DNA from 2 places in the Spirillospora sp. NPDC052269 genome. Region 1 is predicted to be linked to the other one. Evidence: riboswitches for the same ligand, from Rfam matches in the RefSeq annotation. Region 1 holds a riboswitch; the other holds the start of a gene.
The links. A riboswitch is a leader RNA that binds a small molecule or an ion and turns the genes downstream of it on or off. The one in region 1 is predicted to bind cyclic di-AMP.
Positions count from the first base shown of each region.

Region 2: linked by a shared signal. The riboswitch ahead of AB0L06_RS00250 (C40 family peptidase) and the one ahead of AB0L06_RS14110 (C40 family peptidase) in region 1 are both predicted to bind cyclic di-AMP.

Region 1 covers NZ_JBFAUU010000006.1:58,617-62,818, forward strand. The annotation lists gene AB0L06_RS14105 (C40 family peptidase) at 1-847, shown strand, start outside; cyclic di-AMP (ydaO/yuaA leader) riboswitch at 1,279-1,496, shown strand; gene AB0L06_RS14110 (C40 family peptidase) at 1,636-2,055, shown strand; cyclic di-AMP (ydaO/yuaA leader) riboswitch at 2,239-2,381, shown strand; gene AB0L06_RS14115 (CHAP domain-containing protein) at 2,390-3,268, shown strand; gene AB0L06_RS14120 (hypothetical protein) at 3,302-4,202, shown strand, end outside.
Region 2 covers NZ_JBFAUU010000001.1:50,432-54,633, reverse strand. The annotation lists gene AB0L06_RS00260 (PLL family lectin) at 1-153, shown strand, start outside; gene typA (translational GTPase TypA) at 283-2,136, opposite strand; cyclic di-AMP (ydaO/yuaA leader) riboswitch at 2,441-2,611, shown strand; gene AB0L06_RS00250 (C40 family peptidase) at 2,620-3,648, shown strand; gene AB0L06_RS00245 ((deoxy)nucleoside triphosphate pyrophosphohydrolase) at 3,840-4,202, opposite strand, start outside.

The DNA of each region.
Region 1 (4,202 bases):
CCAGGCGGTCCAGCAGTACAACAAGACCCAGAGTCAGCTGAAGGCCGCCAAGAAGAAGCTCGCGGCGGCCAAGAAGGCGTCCGACGCCCAGGAGCGGAGCTACGAGACGCAGCGCCAGGCGATCGCCAAGATGGCGGCCACCGCGTACAAGAACGGCGACACCGACTCGGTCAGCGGCTTCGTCTCCGCGGGCAACCCGCAGGTCGTCCTGGACCAGGCGGCGGTCATCTCGCAGCTGTCCCGGAACCGGACGGGCGCGCTCGCCCAGTTCCTCGCCGCCGCCCAGCGCGTCTCCCGGGAGAAGGCCCAGGCCCAGCAGGGCCTGGACGACGTGACGAGCAAGCTGAACGACCTGAAGAAGCAGAAGACGGGCCTCGACAAGCAGGTCAAGGCCCAGAAGAAGCTTCTGGACAAGCTCGGCGGCCAGGACCCGACGGACAACAACAAGTCCGGCGGTGGCGGCGGCGGAGGCACCTACAACGGCCCGGCCTCCGGCAATGCCCGCACGGCGATCAACTTCGCCTACTCGCAGATGGGCAAGCCCTACGTGTACGGCTCGGACGGCCCCAACTCCTACGACTGCTCGGGCCTCACCGAGAAGTCGTGGGCGGCGGCGGGCGTCGACATCGGCCGTGACACCTACGCCCAGTGGGGGAACCTGAAGCACGTCGCCAAGGGTGACCTCCAGCCCGGCGACCTGGTGTTCTTCAACAGCCTCGGGCACGTGGGCCTCTACATCGGCAACGGCAAGATGATCCACGCGCCGCACACCGGCACCGTGGTCCAGATCGCCGACATCTCCTCGGGCTACTACCAGAGCGCCTGGTACGGCGCCGCACGCCCCTGACAGCGGGCGATCCCGGCGTCCCGAGCGCACTAAAACCGTTGGCCCAGGTCTGTGACCTGGGCCAACGTCTTTTTTGTGGTGGATTTGCCTTCTGATTGAACTTTGCTACCTTGTGGGGCACCTGCGGCGCCCGCCAGGCGTCGTCTCCCCCGCGACGCCCCCCTGGCGCCGCGGATCCGGCGGGACGCGTTCCACGCGCCGCCGCCCCACTCTCGCGACGCGCCCCACGCGCCGCATCCGGCAGGCCCGGCCCGACCGTGCGCACGCGAAACGGCGTGCATGGCGCTGATAGCGCGCCACGGCGGATTCCTTTACCCGGCCTTGCCGTGCGCGGCCCTTCTTCGCAGGGCCCGCCTTCCCACAACATCACGCCGCTCGCCCGCACGCGGGACAACAGGGTCCCGTCGTCCGGCCTCATCGCGCTTCGGGGCGAGACGGCAACGCCGAATCCGCGCGACGGCGCGCGGAACCGGGGACCCATCCGCGCCGACGTGTCCGCAGCATTCCGGGCACGTTCATATGCGGCGCATGGGGTGAATCGGCGGTCCCGCCCCCAGAAATCAAGGCCCATAGGGCCTGGGACCCGTCGTAGGGCGACTCCACGTCCGAACCCGGCAGCTAACCCGGTAGGCGTCTGGAAAAAGGAGAAACCCCTGTCCAGCAACGCTGTCAGCAGCACAGCCCGCCGTGTGCGGACCGTAGGCGGCCTCGCGGTCGCCACCGCCGTCGCGACTCCCGTCGTGATGGCCGGTCCGGCCCCAGCTGCCCACGCGGCGACCGCCAGGCCCGTGGGCGTGGTGGTCAAGCAGGCCAAGCAAAAGACCTGGGCTCAGCGCCAGAAGCTCGCGCAGAAGGCGCTGGACTACGCGGCCAGCAGGAAGGGCAAGCCGTACCGCTATGGCGCGGCCGGCCCGAACGCCTTCGACTGCTCCGGACTCGTCCAGTGGTCCTACCGGAAGGCCGGGGTGAAACTGCCCCGCGTCACCACCGAGCAGTACCGTTCGGTAAAGAACAGGATTTCCTGGAACAAACTCGCGCCAGGAGACCTTGTGTTCTTTAGCGGCAAGGGTCACGTAGGCATCGTCTACAAGAAAACGGGCCGGAAGGTTTACATGATCCACGCCCCGCACACCGGTGACCACGTCCGGGTGACCAAGCTCGACAGCTACCGCAAGAAGACCTTCGCGGGCGCCGTCCGTCCCTACTAGGACGAACGACCAGGACGCACGTCCGCAGGGCCCGGCGGCACCATCCCCCGCCGCCGGGCCTCACCTCCCGCTCGCCGTCCAGCGCGAGCCTCTCGCTCGCCGTCCAGCGCGAGCCGTCCCGTAGCGGGACAGTCCGTATCCAGTACCGGACGCGCCTCATCGAGGGCGTCCGCCGCCGAGTCCGCTCCCGACACGCCTGAGCGCGCGTCGACGCAGAGCCGGGGACCCACCGAACACCTGGGGTGAATCGGCCTCCCAGAGGCCGTAGGGCAGCTTCCACGCCCGAACCCGTCAGCTAACCCGGTAGGCGGCATGGAAGCCGAGGAGAACCAGCATGAACGGCAAGCTCACCACCAAGCTCACCACCAAGCTCCATCCCGTCCTGAAGTCGCTGCGAGATACCCCGGCGGCTCAGGTCCTGCGCTCCACCCCGGTGTTCCAGTCCGTGCGCACCACCAGCGCCCTGGTCGCCAGCGCGGCCCTGGTCGGCACCATCGCCGCCACCACCGCGCACGCCTCGACCACCGAGCTCCAGCCGGCCGCCGCGTCCACCCGGATCTCCGGGACCGCCACCGCCGAGAGCACCCTGCCGCAGGTCAAGAAGGACGCCCCGCAGCAGGCCGAGCAGGCCCCGCAGCAGCAGGCGCCGCAGGCCGCCCCGGCCCAGCCGCAGGCGGCCAACGAGGCCCCCAAGGCCCCGGCTCAGCCCGCCCCGCCGCGCAAGCCCACCGCCCAGCAGGCGATCAAGGTCGCGACCTCGCAGGCCGGGATCAAGGAGGACGGCGCGGGCAAGACCAAGTTCCAGCAGTGGTACATGGGCACCGAGCGGGCCAAGCAGACCCTCGCCCGTGACGGCGGCTCGCTCGGCCTCTACGCCGACGCCTCGTGGTGCGACATGTTCGTCTCCTGGGTCGGCACCCAGATCGGCTTCGCCCACTCCGTCGGCTCGGACGCCTGGACCGTCGCCCACGCCAAGTGGTTCAAGAGCCAGAACCGCTGGGGCAGCGCGGCCAAGCCCGGCTCGGTCGTCTTCTTCGCCTGGAACGGCAGCAAGAGCATCGACGCCATCCAGCACGTCGGCATGGTGATCAAGGACAACGGCAACGGCACCGTCAAGACCATCGAGGGCAACACCGACGGCGGCGCGGTCGAGGTCAAGAACCGCCAGAGCAAGATGATCGTCGGCTACGGGTACCCCGACTACGCCAAGTGACCCGCACTCCCGGCCTCGCCCTAGGATCGCCGCATGGACGACGAGCGGGCCGCGGAGACCACCCCAGGGCCCGCCGCCGAGCAGACCGGCGAGCGGGCCGCTGAGCGGCCCGCAGAGCCCGTCACCGCAGAGGATCCCTCGCGGCGGCGGGCTCTCGGCCTGCTGGCGGGCGGCGGCGCGGCCGCCTGCCTCGCCGCCGGAGCCGGGATCTTCGCCCTGACCCGCCGCCCGGGCGGGGCTTCCGCGCCTGCCGGAAGGCCCTCCCCCGCCGGGACGCCCGATCCGCGCGCGGTCACGGCCGTCCTGGCGAACCGGGCCCGGGCCGTCCGCGAACGGAACCGGATCGCCTTCCTCGCCACCGTCGCCGACGCGCCCGCCGCCTTCCAGCAGGCCCAGGCCCGCCTCTTCGACAATCTGATCAAGCTCCCCCTGGACGGCTGGGAGGAACGCCCCACCGCCCCCGGACAGCCCCACGGCGCGTCCGGTGTGGTCCAGGTCTCCATGCGCTACCGGATCACCGGCTTCGACACCGGCCCGGTCGCCCGCACCCGCCACCTGGCGTTCGCGCCCCTCTCCGGCACCTGGACGATCATCGGGGACGGCTCGTCCGCCGGACTGGCCGACGACTCCGACATCGCCGACGCCGGGCCGCTCACCGTCGTCCGCAAGGGGCCCGCGCTGGTCATGGGCGACGCGTCCGGGCTGGACGAGATCGCCCGGCGGCTGGCCGCGGCCGTCCCCGCCGTCACCGCCGTCGCCGGGACGTCCTGGGCCCGCCGCGCGGTCGCCCTGGCACCCGCCGACGCCGCCCTCGCCGGACGCGTCGCCGGAGACAGCCGGAACGTCGCCCAGTTCGCCGCCCTCGCGGTCGTGACGCCCGGCCCGGACGGCTCCCGCGGCCAGGACCGCATCGTCGTCTCCCCCTCGTTCGGGC
Region 2 (4,202 bases), on a different contig from region 1:
CGGGCGGACGTCATGGGGTCGCCCGCCCTCGCCTACGACGCGCAGGGCCGTCTGGTCGCGCTGGTGTTCGGCAGCGACGCGCACCTGTACACGATGCGCGCGACGAGCCCGGGCTCCGCGACGTCCTTCACCGACTGGACCCGCACCGGCTGACGGCCGGGCCCGGGCCCGCCGGGACGCGCACCGGCCGAGAGAACGAGAAGGTCGAGAGAAGCGAGAAGGCCCCCGCCGCAAGGGCGGGGGCCTTCTCGTTCGACCGGATCAGCCGGTTCGAGGGCTCGATCAGGAGTTGCGCTTGGCGCGGGCGCGGGTCCGCTCGCGCTCCTTGGCGTCCAGGACGATCTTGCGGATCCGGACGAAGGTCGGGGTGACCTCGACGCACTCGTCGTCCCGGATGAACTCCAGGCTCTCCTCGAGGGTGAGGATCCGCGGCGGGGTCAGCGTCTCGGTCGTCTCGGCCGTGGAGGAGCGGACGTTGGTCTTCTGCTTCTCCTTGGTGATGTTGACGTCCATGTCGTCGGCGCGCGAGTTCTCGCCGACGATCATGCCCTCGTACACCTCGGTGGTCGGGCCGACGAAGAAGGTGCCGCGCTCCTGCAGGTTCAGGATGGCGTAGCCCGTCGCGGCGCCCGTCCGGTCGGAGACCAGCGAGCCGCTCGGACGGGTGCGCAGGTCGCCGAACCAGGGCTCGTAGCTCTCGAACACGTGGTGCGCCATGCCGGTGCCGCGGGTCTCGGTCATGAACTCGGTGCGGAACCCGATCAGGCCGCGCGCCGGGACCAGGAACTCCATCCGGATCCAGCCGGTGCCGTGGTTGGTCATGTGCTCCATGCGGCCCTTGCGGACGGCCATGAGCTGGGTGACGGCGCCGAGGTGCTCCTCGGGGATGTCGACCGTGAGGCGCTCGACCGGCTCGTGCTTCTTGCCGTCGATCTCGCGGGCGACCACCTGCGGCTTGCCGACGGTCAGCTCGTAGCCCTCGCGGCGCATGTTCTCGACCAGGATGGCCAGCGCCAGCTCGCCACGGCCCTGGACCTCCCAGGCGTCCGGACGCTCGGTCGGCAGCACCTTCAGCGACACGTTGCCGACCAGCTCGCGGTCGAGGCGGTCCTTGACCAGGCGGGCGGTGACCTTGGTGCCCTTCTCCCGGCCGGCCAGCGGCGAGGTGTTGGTGCCGAGGGTCATGGAGATCGCGGGCTCGTCCACCGTGATCAGCGGCAGCGGGCGCGGGTCGTCCGGGTCGGCGATGGTGTCGCCGATCATGATCTCCGGGATGCCGGCGATCGCGATGATGTCGCCCGGGCCGGCCTCGTCGGCGGGCTTGCGGGTGAGCGCCTCGGTCATCAGCAGCTCGGTGATCTTGACCCGCTCGACGCTGCCGTCGTGCCGGCACCACGCGACCTGCTGGCCCTTCTTGATCACGCCGTTGTGCACGCGGCACAGCGCGATCCGGCCGAGGTAGCTGGAGGCGTCCAGGTTGGTGACGTGCGCCTGGAGCGGGGCGTCCGGGTCGAAGGACGGCGCCGGGATGGTGTCCTTGATGACCTGGAACAGGGGCTCGAGGTCCTCGCTGTCGGGGAGCTCGCCGTCGCCCGGCTTGTTCATCGAGGCGCGGCCGGCGCGGCCGGAGGCGTAGACGATCGGGAAGTCGATCTGCTCCTCTTCGGCCTCGAGGTCCATGAACAGCTCGTAGGCCTCGTCGACGACCTCGTCGATGCGGGCGTCCGGCCGGTCGGTCTTGTTCACGACCAGGATGACCGGGAGCCGCGCCTCGAGGGCCTTGCGCAGGACGAACCGGGTCTGCGGGAGCGGGCCCTCGCTGGCGTCCACCAGCAGGACGACGCCGTCCACCATGGACAGGCCGCGCTCGACCTCGCCGCCGAAGTCGGCGTGGCCGGGGGTGTCGATGATGTTGATCGTCATCCCGGCGTGCCGGACGGCGGTGTTCTTGGCCAGGATCGTGATGCCCTTCTCACGCTCCAGGTCGTTGGAGTCCATGACGCGGTCGTTCACGTCCTGGTTCTCACGGAACGCGCCGGACTGCCAGAGCATGGCGTCGACCAGTGTGGTCTTGCCGTGGTCGACGTGGGCCACGATGGCAACGTTGCGGAGGTCATCGCGCGTGGAGAAGGGCATGCGGTTTCGCCTTGGGTGAGAGTTCGGGGATCGGCCGCAGACGTGCGACACTCACAGTTTACTCGGCCGCCCAAGGAGCCCGGTCGTCCGCGGGACGGCGGGCAGGTGAAGAACGGCCTCCACACGGGGTGATCATGCGGGTGACCAGCACCTCTTCCGTCACACGGATCCCACGCATCTCCTCCGCGACACCGGCACCACATGCGCACACATGCATACTTTGTGTGACTGTTTGGCCATTTTTGAACTTCCTTTGTAGTCTGCCCCGCAGATCCGGCCGTACCAAAGCCCCGTCCGTGGGGCAGCGACCGGACCGCCGAATCCCGCGAGGGAACCGGGGACCCACACTCCCGGGGTGAATCGGCGCACGTCACGGGGCGTCCTCTGACCGGGACGGCGTCGTGCCGTGCGGCGTAGGGCGACTCCTGGCCCGAACCCGTCAGCTAACCCGGTAGGCGGCACACGAAGAGGAGAACACCGGCCTTGGCCAAGGACCCCCAGCGCCGCCGCGTGACACTCGCGGCCGCCACCGTCCTCGCGCTCGGACTGGGCGTCGCCGCACCCGGCGCGGCCCACGCCGCGCCGACGGCCCCCCAGGCACCCCGAGCACTCCAGGCACCCCTCACTCCCCCGTCCCCGTCCGGGAAGCCCTCCGAGTCCGACCTGAAGAAGCAGCTCAAGCAGCTCCAGGACGAGGCGGAGAAGCTCACCGAGCAGTACAACAAGTCCCGCGTCGACCTCGGCAAGGCGCAGAAGGCCGAGCGGGACGCCACGCGCCGCGCGGACGCCCTCGAGGCTCAGGCCGCCCCGGCCCGGGCCGCGCTCGGCCAGGTCGCCGCGAACCAGTACATGAGCGGCGGCGGCCCGGACATGATCTTCGCGGGAGGCGCCGACGGCAGCGGGCTGTCCGACACCGCCTACCTCGCCCAGAACCGCGCGGGCGCGGTCCAGCGGCTGCAGACGCTGATCGACCAGGCCAACAAGGCCAAGTCGGACGCGCAGGCGCAGACCGCGAAGGTGAAGCAGGCCGCCGACCAGGCGGACACCGCCCGCAAGACCACCAAGGGCAAGATCGACGACGTCCAGAAGCTCCTGGACAAGCTGGGCATCACCCGGACCAAGGACCCGACGTCCGGGTACACGGTGACCGTCCGGGGCAGCGGCCTGCCGCAGAAGATGCTGCGCAAGGCCCTGACCAAGCTCGGCTCGCCGTACGTGTGGGCGGCCGCCGGGCCGACCACCTTCGACTGCTCCGGCCTGGTCATCTGGGCGTACGCGCAGGTCGGAAAGCCGGGCCTGCCGCACTACACCGGCGACCTGTTCCAGCTGGGCACCAAGATCGACCGGGGCTCGCTGCGCCAGGGCGACCTGGTCTACTTCGGCGGCGACCTGCACCACATGGGCATCTACGCCGGTGGCGGCCTGTTCCTCCAGGCCCCGCAGACCGGCGATGTGGTGAAGGTCTCCAAGATGGACCGCTCGGACTACGCGGGCGCGAACCGCATCGAGTGACCTGAAACACCACGCACGACCTGAAGCACCACGCACGCCCCGAAGCACCACGCAGCGACCGGCGTCCGCCTCCCGCGGACGCCGGTCGCTGCGTTTTCGGGGCTCTGGAACCTCGGGCCCGTCCGCCTCCGCGCCATGGCCTCATCCGGCCAGGCGGTGTGCGTCCGGCCGTGCGCGCCCAGACGGGCCGGTCAGCGGGCGAGGTGAGGGGTGATCGCCTCGACGACCGGGAGGTCGCCTGGAAGCCACTCGACGTCGTAGAGCTCGTCCGCGGTGAGCCAGCGCAGCGCGAGGTGCTCCAGGGCCTCCGGCTCGCCGTCCACGACGGTCGCCGTCCACACCCGCAGGACGGACCCGCCGAGCCCCAGCGGCCAGTCGCCGCCGACCCGCTCGCCCAGGACGACCCGGACGCCGAGCTCCTCCTCGCACTCGCGGACGAGCGCCTGCTCGTCGGTCTCCCCCGGGTCCACCTTGCCGCCCGGGAACTCCCATCCCCCGGCGAGCTCCGGCGGCTCGGCCCGCTGCGCGGCCAGCAGCCGCCCGCCGGAGATGAT